DNA from 3 places in the Streptomyces sp. NPDC005496 genome. Region 2 is predicted to be linked to each of the others. Evidence: riboswitches for the same ligand, from Rfam matches in the RefSeq annotation. Region 2 holds a riboswitch; each other region holds the start of a gene.

Region 1 (4,411 bases), on a different contig from region 2:
CGACAGGCCCTAGAAGGCGGGGCGCTCGGGGTCCAGCCGTGCGCGCCCCTCCACCGGGGAGGAGGCCTCCGCAAAGTGCCGGCGCGGGATGCGGCCCGCCCGGTACGCCAGCCGCCCCGCCTCCACCGCGTGCCGCATGGCGTCGGCCATCAGCACCGGCTCCTGCGCCCGGGTCACGGCCGAGGCGAGCATCACACCCGCGCATCCCAGCTCCATGGCGAGCGCGGCGTCCGACGCGGTCCCGGCGCCCGCGTCCAGGATGACCGGCACGCGCGCGTGCTCCACGATCAGCTGGAAGTTGTGCGGGTTGCGGATGCCGAGGCCGGAGCCGATGGGCGAGCCCAGCGGCATGATCGCGGCGCAGCCGACGTCCTCCAGCTTCCGCGCCAGCACCGGGTCGTCGTTCGTGTACGGCAGCACCGTGAACCCGTCGTCGACGAGCGTCTCGGCGGCGTCCAGCAGCTCGATCGGGTCGGGCAGCAGCGTGCGCTCGTCGGCGATGACCTCCAGTTTCACCAGGTCGGTGCCGAGGGCCTCCCGCGCGAGCCGGGCGGTGAGGACCGCCTCGCCCGCGGTGAAGCAGCCCGCCGTGTTCGGCAGGACGCGGATGCCGAGCCGGTCGAGGACGGACAGCACCGAACCGTGCGCCCGCGGGTCGACCCGGCGCATCGCGACCGTCGTCAGCTCCGTGCCGGAGGCCACCAGGGAGCGCTCCAGCAGGTCCAGGCTGGGGGCGCCGCCGGTGCCCATGATCAGGCGGGACGCGTAGGACGTGCCGCCGAGGACGAAGGGGTCGTCGGCCATGGGTCAGCCTCCTTGGACGGCGGTGAGGACTTCGACGCGGTCCCCGTCGGCGAGGGCCGTGCCGGCCCACTGCCCGCGCGGGACGACGGTCTCGTTGAGGGCGACGGCGACACCGGACGGGGCAGCGGTGAGGGTCGCGACGAGGGCGTCGAGCGCGGTGCCCGGGGCGACGTGCCGGCGCTCCCCGTTGACGAAGATGTTCATGCGGGCTGCTCCGTGAGGGCGGTGCTGAAGCGGCGGGGGGTGAAGGGGCGTGCCAAGTCCGGGAGTTCACCGGTGGTCAGGACGTGCGCCATGGCGTCGCCGGTGACCGGGGTGAGCAGCACGCCGTTGCGGTGGTGGCCGGTGGCCAGCAGCAGGCCGTCCAGTCCGGTCGGCCCGAGCAGCGGGGCGTTGTCCGGCGAGCAGGGGCGCAGCCCGGCGCGGGTCTCGGTCAGCGGCAGTTCGGTGATCCCGGGGACCAGCTCGTGGGCGTCGCGCAGCAGCTCGTACACACCGCCCGCGGTGACCGTGGTGTCCCAGCCCAGCTCCTCGCTGGTGGCGCCGACGACCAGCTCGCCGTTCTCGCGCGGCACCAGGTAGACGTGGCTGCCGCGCACGACGGCGCGCACGGTCCGGCTCAGGAACGGCGCGTAGCGCGGCGGCACGGTCAGCCGCAGCACCTGCCCCTTCACGGGGCGCACCGGCGGCAGCAGGTCCTCCGGGACGCCCGCCAGCCGTCCGCTGAGGCTGCCCGCGGCGAGGACGACCCGGCCGGCCGGCAGGGCGGTGCCGTCCGTGGTGACCACCCCGGTGGCCCGGCCCCGGACGACGTCCAGCCGCTCGGCCCAGGTGCGGTGCAGGACGACACCGGCGCGCTCGCAGGCCACGACCAGGGCGGCGGCGAGCCGGCGCGGGTCGACCTGGTGGTCGCCGTCCACCCGCAGCCCGCCGCGCACGCCCGGTGCGAGCATCGGCTCCAGCCGGCGGCAGTCCCGGCCGCTGAGCCACGCCGACTCCAGGCCCGACCGGCGCTGCAACGCGTGCAGTTCGCGCAGGTGGGCGCGGTCGTCGGCGTCCAGCGCGACGGCGAGCGTGCCGCAGCGGCGGTAGCCGAGACCGAGACCGGTGACCTCGGTCAGCTCCGCCGCGAAGTCGGGGTAGCGCTCGGCGGAGGCCAGGTTGAGGCCGAGCAACGTCTGCTCGCCGTAGTGGAGTTCGGTGACGGCGGCCAGCATGCCGGCGGCCACCTGGGCGGCGCCGCCGCCCGGCTCGGGGTCCACGACCGCGGTGGTGAGCCCGCGCTGCGCGGCCCGCCAGGCGGTCACCAGACCGATGATGCCCCCGCCCACGACGAGGACGTCCGGCGAGCCCGAGGGCCCGCGTGCGGTGTCCGTGGACTGTGAGGTACGCGACATGGGCGTCCAGCCCCTCCCTTCGCCGGCATGACCCGGATCAGGTTCGTACGGTCGGAGGCCGTCCAGCCTCCCTCTCAGCCCGGTGCGTCCGGGCTCCCGCGTGTGCTTTACGTTGGCCACCCTAGCCCGTCGCCCCGGCCCCCCAGTAGAGGAGCTCCCCGCATGGCCCGCTCGCTCGACGGCCTCGTCCTCGCCCCGGTCGCCGACCAGGCGCCGGGCCAGGTCGGCACCCGCACCCGGTTCACCTACCACGAGCGGGAGGGACGGATCTGGGCCGACTACGCGGGCGGCGATGTCGTACGAGGTCATCTCGTGGGTAGTCGTGAGGGTGACCGCCTCGACTTCCGGTACGTGCAGCTGAAGCACGACGGAACGACATCCTCCGGGCACTGCGTGTCCCTGGTCGTCGAGCTGGCCGACGGACGGGTACGGCTTGAGGAGAACTGGCAGTGGGAGTCGCAGGAGGGCAGTGGGACGAGCGTGGTGGAGGAGATCGTCCAGCACGCCCGGTGACTGACGTGGTGTCAGATGTCTATGGTGATCACGTGAGCGAGCAGACGCAGTCCGGGGAGCGCACGGCGCCGCGAGTCGTCGTCGTGGGCGCGGGCATGGCCGGGGTGCAGACCGCGGTCGCCCTGCGGGAACAGGGCTTCACCGGCACGGTGACCCTGATCGGCGGGGAGCCGCACCAGCCGTACGACAGGCCGCCGCTGTCCAAGGCGGTGCTGCTCGGCAAGGCCGAGGGCTCCGCCTTCGACGTCGACTTCGAGGCGCTCGGCATCGGACTGCGGCTCGGCTGCGAGGTGCTCGGCGCCCGCCCCGGGGACCACGAACTGGACACCGCCGACGGGCCCGTGCCGTACGACGTCCTGGTGATCGCCACCGGGGCGGAACCGATTCGGCTGCCGGGCACCGAGGGCATCCCCGGAGTCCACCTGCTGCGCACCCTGGACGACGCCGAGCGGCTGCGCCCGGTGCTCGCCGAGCAGCACGACATCGTGGTCGTCGGAGCGGGCTGGATCGGCGCCGAGTTCGCGACCGCGGCCCGCGAGGCCGGATGCGCGGTGACCGTCGTCGAGGCCGCCGACCGGCCGCTCGCCGGTGCGCTGCCTCCCGAGGTGGCCGCCCCCATGGCCGGCTGGTACGCCGACAGCGGGGCGGCGCTGCGCACCCACGCGCGCGTGGAGCGCGTCGAGCCCGGCGCGGTGGTCCTGGACGACGGTTCGCGGGTGCCCGCCGGCGCGGTCGTCGTCGGCATCGGGGCCCGCCCCGCGACCGCCTGGCTCGCCGGCTCCGGGATCGAACTCGGCGCCCACGGCGAGATCGTGGCCGACGCCCACCTGCGCACCTCCGCGCCCGACGTCTACGCGGTCGGCGACTGCGCCTCCTTCCCGTCGGGCCGCTACGAGGGGCGCCTGCTGGTCCACCACTGGGACAACGCCCTCCAGGGGCCGCGCACGGTGGCGGCGAACATCATCGGCGAGGCCCCCGCGGCGTACGACCCGGTGCCCTACTTCTGGTCCGAGCAGTTCGGCCGCTTCGTCCAGTACGTCGGCCACCACGCCTCCGCCGACACGACCCTGTGGCGCGGTGACCCCTCGGGCGCCGCCTGGACGGTCTGCTGGCTCCGCGAGGGCCGCCTGGTCGCCCTGCTCGCCGTGGGCCGGCCCCGGGACCTCGCCCAGGGACGCAAGCTGATCGAGGCGGGGACGCCGATGGACGCCGACGCCCTGACGGACCCGTCCAAGCCGCTGAAGACGGCGGCGGCGTAGGGCGTCCGGCGGTCCGCCGCCCGCCTGCTCCTCCCCAGGTCGGACGGCCTCGGCTTCCGACTGTCGGTCCCAGATGGCAGGCTTGTCCCGTGACCGAGATTGACGCAAAGATCGATGCTCTCGTCCCCGCCTGGCTCACCCTCCCCGACATCGCCGAACTGCTCGGCGTCGAGGTGACCCGCGTCCGGCAGCTGGTCAAGGACGGCCAGCTCATCGCCGTACGCCGTGGTGAGAACCGCGCGCTGCACGTCCCCGCCGCCTTCATCGACGGGGCCGAGCAGAAGGTCGTCAAGGGCCTGTCCGGCACCTTGACGCTCCTGCGGGACGACGGCTTCACCGACGAAGAGATGCTGGAGTGGCTCTTCACCCCCGACTCGACCCTGCCCGGCACCCCCGCGCAGGCTCTGAGCGAGAATCGCGGCACGGAGGTGAAGCGCC
Region 2 (4,411 bases):
GAGCTGCGCGCCTCGGTCGGGGACAACGACCCCGGCGCCGGGCAGGAGAACTTCCGCGTCGTCCTGACCAACGGCTCCTCGCGCACCTGCACCGTGCGCGGCTTCCCCGGCGCGGCCTTCGTCGACGCGTCCGGCAGGCAGCTCGGCCCCGACCCGAAGCGGTCGTCGGAGAAGCCGAGGACGGTCACCCTGGCGCCGGGGCAGAGCGCCCTGGCCGGTCTGACCTTCTCCAACCCCGGGATCAGCGGCGCGAAGACCGCCGAACCGGACGCGCTCCTGGTCACGCCGCCCGACGAGAAGGCCTCACTGCGGGTGCGGTGGACGCACGGCGAGGTGCCCGTGTCCGGCAACGCCTCCACGGTCTCCCTGACGCCCCTGCGCACCGGCCCCTGACGTACACCCCGGGTCCGGCTCGGGTCAGCGGTTCTCGCGCAGCCGCCAGCCGTGGTCGACCGGGCCCAGACCCGCGCCCAGCGGGAAGCCCGCGGCTATCGCGCCCGTGACGTAGTCCTTCGCGCGCCGCACCGCCTCCGGCACGGGCAGCCCCTGCGCCAGGCCCACGGCCACCGCGGAGGCCAGGGTGCAACCGGTTCCGTGGGTATGGCGGTTGTCGTGGCGGGGCGCGCGCAGCCAGTGCTCCTCGGCGCCGTCGGTGAGCAGGTCCACGGCCTCGCCGGGCAGGTGCCCGCCCTTCACCAGGACCCAGCGCGGCCCGAACGCCAGCAGCCGTTCGGCCGCCTCGGACATGCCCCGTTCGTCCGTGGCGCGGACACCCGTGAGCTGCGCGGTCTCGTCCAGGTTCGGGGTGGCCACCGTCGCCACCGGCAGCAGCGCGGTACGTACGGCGTCCAGGGCCTCGTCCGCCAGCAGGCGGTCGCCGTGCTTGGAGACGCTCACCGGGTCCACGACCACCGGCGCGGCGGTCCCCGCCAGCAACTCGGCGACCAGGCGCACCAGTTCGGCCGAGGCGAGCATGCCGGTCTTCACGGCCTGCACGCCGATGTCGTTTACGACGCTGCGGTACTGCGCGCGCACGGCATCGGCCGGGAGCTCCCAGGCGCCCTGGACGCCGACGGAGTTCTGCGCGGTGACCGCGGTCAGCACGCTCATGCCGTGCGCGCCCAGCGCGAGCATCGTCTTCAGGTCGGCCTGGATGCCCGCGCCGCCGCCGGAGTCCGAGCCGGCGACGGTCAGGACGCGGGGCGGCGCGAGGGACGGTGCGGCGGGGCCGGTGGAGGGAGTCATACCTGGTTCTCCGTACGGGGAAGGGGCGTGCGGCGGCGGGGACGCCGGGGTCAGCGGCGGGCGCGCAGGCGCAGTGGGGCGTACACCACGAGGGCCGCGGCGAAGGCCACGGGGTAGGCGAGGTCGGCGCCGTGCAGGGCCTTGGCCACCGGGCCGACGTACAGGCTGGTGCTCATGAACGGGACCGCGGCGGCGAAGGCGGCGGCGAACGCGACGAGCGCCGGCCACCACGGCCGCGGGCGGGCCTCCTCGGCGGCGAGGTCGACCGGTGCGCCGCTGCGGGCCCTGCGGCGCACGCTCCAGTCGACGGCCACGACGGCGACGAACCCGGGGATCCAGTAGCCGACGAGGAGGAGCACGTTCTGGAAGCGGGCGGTGGTGTCCGCGGCGTGCATCCAGAGCACGAGCGGGAACCCGAGCGCCGCGGCCAGGGCGGCTGCGACGGGACGCGGCAGCCGTACCCCCATGGTCTGCAGTGCCAGGGAGCCGCTGTAGTCGTTCATGGCGTTGCTGCACAGGGCGGCGAGCGCCACGGCGAGCAGTCCGAGGGCGCCCGGTACCCCGCCGCCGAGCAGCGCGTCGACGCCGTGGGCGGTCTGGTCGGTGAAGACGGACGCGCCCCACAGGCCGAGCGCCTGGACGGCGACGAAGGAGACGGCGAGACCGAGCAGCGTGCACCGGAACATCCGGGGCCGGGACGCGGAGCGCGGCAGGTAGCGGCTGAAGTCGCTGGCGTAGGGGGCCCAGGACAGGGCGAGGCTCAGTGCGACGGCGCAGGTCAGGACGAAGGCGCCGGCGCGGTCGGCGCCGTGCGCGGTGGCCGTGGCGAGGCGTGGGTCACCGGTCGCCAGTCTGGCCGTGAGGGCGAGGAAGGCGGCGCCGAGCGCGAAGGTCATCACGGTCTGGAGGCGGTGGATCGCCTCGTACCCGAGGACGCCGAGCGCTCCCTGTGCGGCCATCACGACCAGGACGCCGAGCCAGAACGGCCGGCCGCAGAGCTGGGCCAGCGCGTCTCCGCCGAACAGGCCGATCAGCGCGTCCCAGGCGATCGACGACAGCCACTGCAAAGCGCCGGGCAGTACGACGGCGGGGCCGAACGCGAGCCGGGAGAGCGGGAGTTGGGCCGCGCCGGTCTGGCTGCCCCAGGTGCCGAGGAAGGCGGTCGGTACGGCACCGAGGAGGGTGCCGAGGACGACGGCCGCGAGCGCGGTGGCGAAGTCGAGGCCGAGTGCGGCGCCGACGGTGCCGGTGAACACCCCCGTCATGGTCAGGTTGGGCGCGAACCACACGGTGAACAGCCGCCCGGGGCCGCCGTAGCGGGCGTCCTCGGGAACGGGCGCTATGCCCCGCGCCTCGACCCGCAGGTCACCGGGGGCCGCGGGCATCCGCCCGTCGAAGGCGCCCTGCGGGCCTGCGACGGCCACCTCGCCACGGGCATGCGGCAACGACATGAGACATCCCTCCGCCAGTCCTAACTGGTTCAGGTTCGACGGGTGTGATCTCAGCCCTCGTGCGGGGCACCCCGTGTCCGGTTGTGCGGGACAGGATAGCCACAGGGGTGGGGGGGGGGGGGGGGCCGGGGGGGGGGGGGCGGGGGGGGCCCCCCCCCCCCGCGCCCCCCCCACCCCTGTGTCACGTGCGGCGGAGCGGCCGGACGGGCCTGGCTGCCGGGTCCGGTGGGTCGGGGGTCAGGCGATCTCGACGAGCAGGTCGCCGCCCTCCACCTGCTGGATGCGGTTGATCGCGAGCCGCGACACCTTCCCGGACTTCGAGGCGGTGACCGAGGCCTCCATCTTCATCGCCTCGATGGTGGCGACCGTGGCGCCCGCCTCCACCTCGTCGCCCTCGGCGACCGCGAGGGTCACCACTCCGGCGAACGGCGCGGCGACGTGACCGGGGTTGGCCCGGTCAGCCTTCTCCGTCGCCGGGATGTCGGAGGACACAGCGGTGTCGCGTACCTGGATCGGCCGCAGTTGGCCGTTGAGCGCGGACATCACGGTCCGCATACCGCGCTCGTCGGCCTCGCCGACCGCCTCCAGCTCGATGAGCAGCCGCACGCCCGGTTCGAGGTCGACCGCGTACTCCTTCCCCGGGCGGAGTCCGTAGAAGAAGTCCTTGCTGTCCAGCAGGCTGGTGTCGCCGTAGGTCTGGCGGTGCGTCTCGAACTCCCGTGTCGGGCCCGGGAACAGCAGCCGGTTCAGGGTCGCGCGCCGGTCCTTGGCGAGGCCCTCGCGGTCGTCCGCGGAAAGCTCCTCCTGCGGCTTGGGGGCAGCGCGCCCCTCCAGCGCCCTGGTACGGAACGGCTCGGGCCAGCCGCCGGGCGGGTTGCCCAACTCGCCCCGCAGGAAACCGATGACGGAGTCGGGGATGTCGAACCGGTTCGGGTTGGCCTCGAAGTCCTCCGGCGAGACACCGGCGCCGACCAGGTGGAGCGCGAGGTCGCCGACCACCTTCGAGGACGGCGTGACCTTCACCAGGTGACCGAGGATGCGGTCGGCGGCGGCGTACATCGCCTCGATGTCCTCGAAGCGGTCGCCGAGACCCAGCGCGACCGCCTGCGTGCGCAGGTTGGACAGCTGCCCGCCGGGGATCTCGTGGTGGTAGACCCGCCCGGTCGGCGAGGCCAGGCCCGCCTCGAAGGGCGCGTAGATCCTGCGGACGCTCTCCCAGTACGGCTCCAGGTCGCCCACGGCCTTCAGGCTCAGCCCGGTGGGCCGCTCGGAGTAGTCGGTCGCGGCGACGATGCCCGACAGCGACGGCTGCGAGGTGGTGCCCGCCATCGACGCGACCGCTCCGTCGACCGCGTCGGCGCCGGCCTGGATCGCGGCGAGGTAGGTGGCGAGCTGGCCGCCCGCCGTGTCGTGGGTGTGGATGTGCACCGGCAGCTCGAACTCCCGGCGCAGCGCCGAGACGAGGGTCGCCGCGGCCGGGGCCCGCAGCAGGCCCGCCATGTCCTTCACGGCCAGGACGTGCGCGCCGGCCTCGACGATCTGCTCGGCCAGGCGGAGGTAGTAGTCGAGGGTGTAGAGCCGCTCGGAGGGGTCGGACAGGTCGGAGGTGTAGCAGAGGGCGACCTCGGCGACGGCCGTCCCGGTCTCCCGTACGGCGTCGATGGCGGGCCGCATCTGCCCGACGTCGTTCAGCGCGTCGAAGATGCGGAAGATGT
Region 3 (4,411 bases), on a different contig from region 2:
GGCCGACGACGGTCCCTGGCGCGTCCTGACGTTCCTGCTGCTCACCGTCGTCAGCGACACCGGCGCGTACGCCGTCGGCTGGCGTTTCGGCACGCACAAGCTGGCGCCGCGCATCAGCCCCGGCAAGACCCGTGAGGGTCTCGGCGGCGCCATCGCCTTCGCCATGGCGGCGGGTGCGCTGTGCATGGAGTTCCTGATCGACGACGGCAGCTGGTGGCAGGGACTGCTCCTCGGGCTCGCGGTCGCGGTCAGCGCCACGCTCGGCGACCTCGGCGAGTCCATGATCAAGCGGGACCTCGGCATCAAGGACATGGGCACGCTCCTGCCGGGGCACGGCGGCATCATGGACCGGCTGGACTCGCTCCTGCCGACCGCGCCGGTGGTGTGGCTGCTGCTGGTCCTCTTCGTGGGGTCCGGCTGACCTGCGCCGCTGAGGCTTTGCTCCGAACGGGGGGCCCGCTGTCCACAGGACGGCGGGCCCCTCCTTCGTAGGGACGGGTCCCGGCGTCAGTCCGTGCCGTACTCGTGCGGCCGGCCGCCCTGCCACTCCACCCAGTCCGGGTCGTCCAGCAGCTCCCAGGCGTCCGGGAGTCCCGCGCGCCGCAGAAACTCGACCACGTCGGCGTCGCTGTGCGCGAGCCCGGCCACCTGGGCGCGGATCGTCACCCGGCGCCCGCCGGTGCCGGTGACGCGTTGGACGACGATGGGGCGAGACATGTTTTCGTACACCCGTTCGATACTAGGGGTAGGTGTGCCTCCGGCGACAGCGCCCCGCGTGACCGAGTGACTCCGGGCCCCCTGCCGGCACAACGCGGCCCCCGGATCACACCATTCGATCTGCGACACTGGTACAGCCATGCCTAAGCCCGGAGAACTTACTTTCGTCGCCCCCCGCGGAGCCAAGAAGCCGCCGCGGCACCTTGCCGATCTCACGCCCGCCGAGCGCAAAGAGGCGGTCGCCGCGATCGGCGAGAAGCCGTTCCGCGCCAAGCAGCTCTCGCAGCACTACTTCGCGCGGTACGCGCACGACCCGGCGGAGTGGACGGACATCCCGGCCGCCTCGCGCGGCAAGCTCCAGGAGGCGCTGCTCCCCGAGCTGATGTCGGTCGTGCGGCACATCAGCTGCGACGACGACACCACCCGCAAGACCCTCTGGCGGCTCTTCGACGGCACGCTCGTCGAGTCCGTGCTGATGCGCTACCCGGACCGGGTCACCATGTGCATCAGCTCGCAGGCGGGCTGCGGGATGAACTGCCCGTTCTGCGCCACCGGACAGGCCGGCCTCGACCGGAACCTGTCGACCGGCGAGATCGTGCACCAGATCGTCGACGGGATGCGGGCGCTCAGGGACGGCGAGATCCCCGGCGGCCCGGCGCGGCTCAGCAACATCGTGTTCATGGGCATGGGCGAGCCGCTCGCCAACTACAAGCGGGTCGTCGGCTCGATCCGGGCGCTCACCGACCCCGAGCCCGACGGCCTCGGGCTCTCGCAGCGCGGCATCACCGTGTCGACCGTGGGCCTCGTGCCCGCCATCCACCGGTTCGCCGACGAGGGCTTCAAGTGCCGCCTCGCCATCTCCCTGCACGCGCCGGACGACGAGCTGCGCGACACCCTCGTCCCCGTCAACACCCGGTGGAAGGTCCGCGAGGTCCTCGACGCCGGCTGGGAGTACGCCGCCAAGTCGGGGCGCCGCCTGTCCATCGAGTACGCCCTCATCCGGGACATCAACGACCAGGCGTGGCGAGGTGACCGGCTCGGCCGGCTGCTCCGGGGCAAGCCGGTCCACGTGAACCTGATCCCGCTGAACCCGACACCCGGCTCCAAGTGGACCGCCTCCCGTCCCGAGGACGAGAAGGCGTTCGTCGAGGCCATCGCGGCGCACGGCGTGCCGGTCACCGTCCGGGACACCCGCGGCCAGGAGATCGACGGGGCGTGCGGGCAGCTGGCCGCGTCCGAGCGGTAGGGGACGGGCTCGTCCCGGCCCCGGTGACGGCGGTCGGGGCCCGCGGAACGGCGGGCGGTAGTCTGACTCCCGTACACACATCTTCATATTCCGACAGGGGAGCGCCACAGCGCTGAGAGTGCGGCACGGGCCGCAGACCCTCTGAACCTTGCCCAGGTCATTCTGGGTAGGAAGTTCGGTCATCACTCAAGCTGTTGCGCCCTGCCCGGGAACTTTCAGAGGTTCCCGGGCAGGGCCGCGTCTCTTCCTGGTCACTCCAGGAGGAATCCAGTGAGCACCACCACGAAGTTCACGGCCGCGATCGTGGCCACCGGACTCGGGCTCGTCACGCTGTCGGCGTGCGGCTCGTCCGACTCCGGGACCGACGCCGCCGGCTCCAAGACCGTCACCCTGGTCAGCCACGACTCCTTCATCGCCTCCAAGGACGTGCTCAAGGAGTTCGAGAAGCAGTCCGGCTACCGGGTCAAGGTCCTCAAGGACGGCGACGCCGGGCAGGCGGTCAACAAGGCGATCCTCACCAAGGACAACCCGCAGGGCGACGTCTTCTTCGGCGTCGACAACACCCTGCTGTCCCGCGCGCTCGACAACGGCCTCTTCCAGCCGTACGAGGCCAAGGGGGCGGACGGGGTGCTCCCCGAGTACCGGGCCGACCAGGGCAAGCACCGGGTGACCCCCATCGACACGGGCGACATCTGCGTCAACTACGACAAGGCCTGGTTCACCGAGCACAAGCTGACCCCGCCGAAGTCCTTCGACGACCTCACCGAGCCCGCGTACAAGAACCTCCTCGTCACGGAGAACGCCTCCACCTCCTCGCCCGGCCTCGGCTTCCTGCTCGGCACGGCCGCCGCGTACGGCGACGGCTGGCAGGGCTACTGGAAGAAGCTCAAGGCCAACGGCGTGAAGGTCGTCGACGGCTGGGAGCAGGCCTACAACGAGGAGTTCTCCGGCTCCGCCGGCGGCAGGAAGGCCAAGGCCGACCGCCCGCTCGTCGTCTCCTACGCCTCCTCCCCGCCCGCCGAGGTGATCTACGCCGACCCGAAGCCGAAGACCGCGCCCACCGGCGTCGCGACCGGCACCTGCTTCCGGCAGGTCGAGTACGCGGGCCTGCTCAGCAACGCGAAGAACACCGAGGGCGGCAAGGCGCTCGTCGACTTCCTGGTCTCCAAGCGGTTCCAGGAGGACATGCCGCTGAACATGTTCGTCTACCCGGTGATCGAGGGCGCCCGGGTGCCCGCCGAGTTCACCGCGTTCGGCCCGCAGGCGAAGGACCCCGAGACCCTCGCCCCCGCCCGGATCGCCGACCACCGCGACCAGTGGGTCAAGTCGTGGACCTCGCTCGTACTGAAGTAGGCAAGCCGCCCGCGAAAGCGGCGACCGGGAGGCGCGGGAGTGCGGCGCGGCTCGGTCTGATGGCCCTGCCCGTCGCGTTCTTCGCGGTCTTCTTCGCCTACCCGGTCGCGGCGATCGTCGCCCGCGGGCTGCACGTCGGCGGGGCCTGGCGGTTCGCCAGGATCGCCGACGTGCTCGGGCAGTCCGACGTCCGGCACGTCCTGTGGTTCACCACCTGGCAGGCGCTCGCCTCCACCGCGCTCACCCTGCTGGTCGCGCTCCCCGGCGCGTACGTCTTCGCGCGCTTCGACTTCCGGGGCAAACAGGTGCTGCGCGCGGTCGTGACAGTCCCGTTCGTGCTGCCCACCGTCGTCGTCGGCACGGCCTTCCTGGCGCTGGTCGGCCGGGGCGGGCTGCTGGACGAGCTGTGGGGCGTACGCCTGGACACCACCGTGTGGGCGATCCTGCTCGCGCACGTCTTCTTCAACTACGCGGTCGTCGTACGGACGGTCGGCGGCCTCTGGTCGCAGCTCGACCCGCGCCAGGAAGAGGCCGCCCGGGTGCTCGGCGCCTCCCGGTTCGCCGCCTGGCGCAAGGTGACCCTTCCCGCGCTCGGCCCCGCGCTGGCCGCCGCCACGCTCATGGTCTTCCTCTTCACCTTCACCTCCTTCGGTGTGGTGCAGATCCTCGGCGGCCCCACCTTCTCCACCCTGGAGGTGGAGATCTACCGGCAGACCTCCGAGATCTTCGACCTGTCCACCGCCGCGGTGCTCACCCTCGTGCAGTTCGCGGCGGTCGGCGCGATCCTCGCCGTGCACGCCCGGACCGTACGGCGCCGGGAGACCGCGCTGCGGCTCGTGGACGCCTCGCTGACCGCGCGCAGACCCCGCGGCGCCGGGCAGTGGGCACTGCTCGCCGGGGTCCTGGCGAGCATCGCCGTCCTGCTCGTACTGCCGCTCGCCGTGCTCGTCCAGCGGTCCCTGGACACCCCGGGCGGCCACGGCTTCGCGTACTACCGGGCGCTCACGTCGGAGGACGGCGGCATGTTCCTCGTGCCGCCGATCGAGGCGATCGGCAACTCGGTCCGGTACGCGCTCGCGGCCACCGCCGTCGCCG

Evidence for each region. A riboswitch is a leader RNA that binds a small molecule or an ion and turns the genes downstream of it on or off. The one in region 2 is predicted to bind thiamine pyrophosphate.
Region 1: it holds a riboswitch for thiamine pyrophosphate, as region 2 does, so the genes downstream of both, thiO (glycine oxidase ThiO) here and ACFYQQ_RS00080 (purine-cytosine permease family protein) in region 2, are expected to answer to the same signal.
Region 3: it holds a riboswitch for thiamine pyrophosphate, as region 2 does, so the genes downstream of both, ACFYQQ_RS35875 (thiamine ABC transporter substrate-binding protein) here and ACFYQQ_RS00080 (purine-cytosine permease family protein) in region 2, are expected to answer to the same signal.

What each region holds. Positions count from the first base shown of each region.
Region 1 is NZ_JBIAJQ010000020.1:45,727-50,137, forward strand. It holds gene ACFYQQ_RS38905 (thiazole synthase) at 10-804, opposite strand; gene thiS (sulfur carrier protein ThiS) at 808-1,008, opposite strand; gene thiO (glycine oxidase ThiO) at 1,005-2,201, opposite strand; TPP riboswitch at 2,199-2,311, opposite strand; gene ACFYQQ_RS38920 (hypothetical protein) at 2,364-2,714, shown strand; gene ACFYQQ_RS38925 (FAD-dependent oxidoreductase) at 2,747-3,973, shown strand; gene ACFYQQ_RS38930 (Rv2175c family DNA-binding protein) at 4,063-4,411, shown strand, end outside.
Region 2 is NZ_JBIAJQ010000001.1:14,080-18,490, forward strand. It holds gene ACFYQQ_RS00070 (DUF4232 domain-containing protein) at 1-393, shown strand, start outside; gene thiD (bifunctional hydroxymethylpyrimidine kinase/phosphomethylpyrimidine kinase) at 418-1,245, opposite strand; gene ACFYQQ_RS00080 (purine-cytosine permease family protein) at 1,296-2,696, opposite strand; TPP riboswitch at 2,686-2,780, opposite strand; gene ACFYQQ_RS00085 (pyruvate carboxylase) at 2,934-4,411, opposite strand, start outside.
Region 3 is NZ_JBIAJQ010000015.1:130,395-134,805, reverse strand. It holds gene ACFYQQ_RS35890 (phosphatidate cytidylyltransferase) at 1-421, shown strand, start outside; gene ACFYQQ_RS35885 (hypothetical protein) at 508-717, opposite strand; gene rlmN (23S rRNA (adenine(2503)-C(2))-methyltransferase RlmN) at 857-1,963, shown strand; TPP riboswitch at 2,049-2,154, shown strand; gene ACFYQQ_RS35875 (thiamine ABC transporter substrate-binding protein) at 2,234-3,316, shown strand; gene ACFYQQ_RS35870 (iron ABC transporter permease) at 3,292-4,411, shown strand, end outside.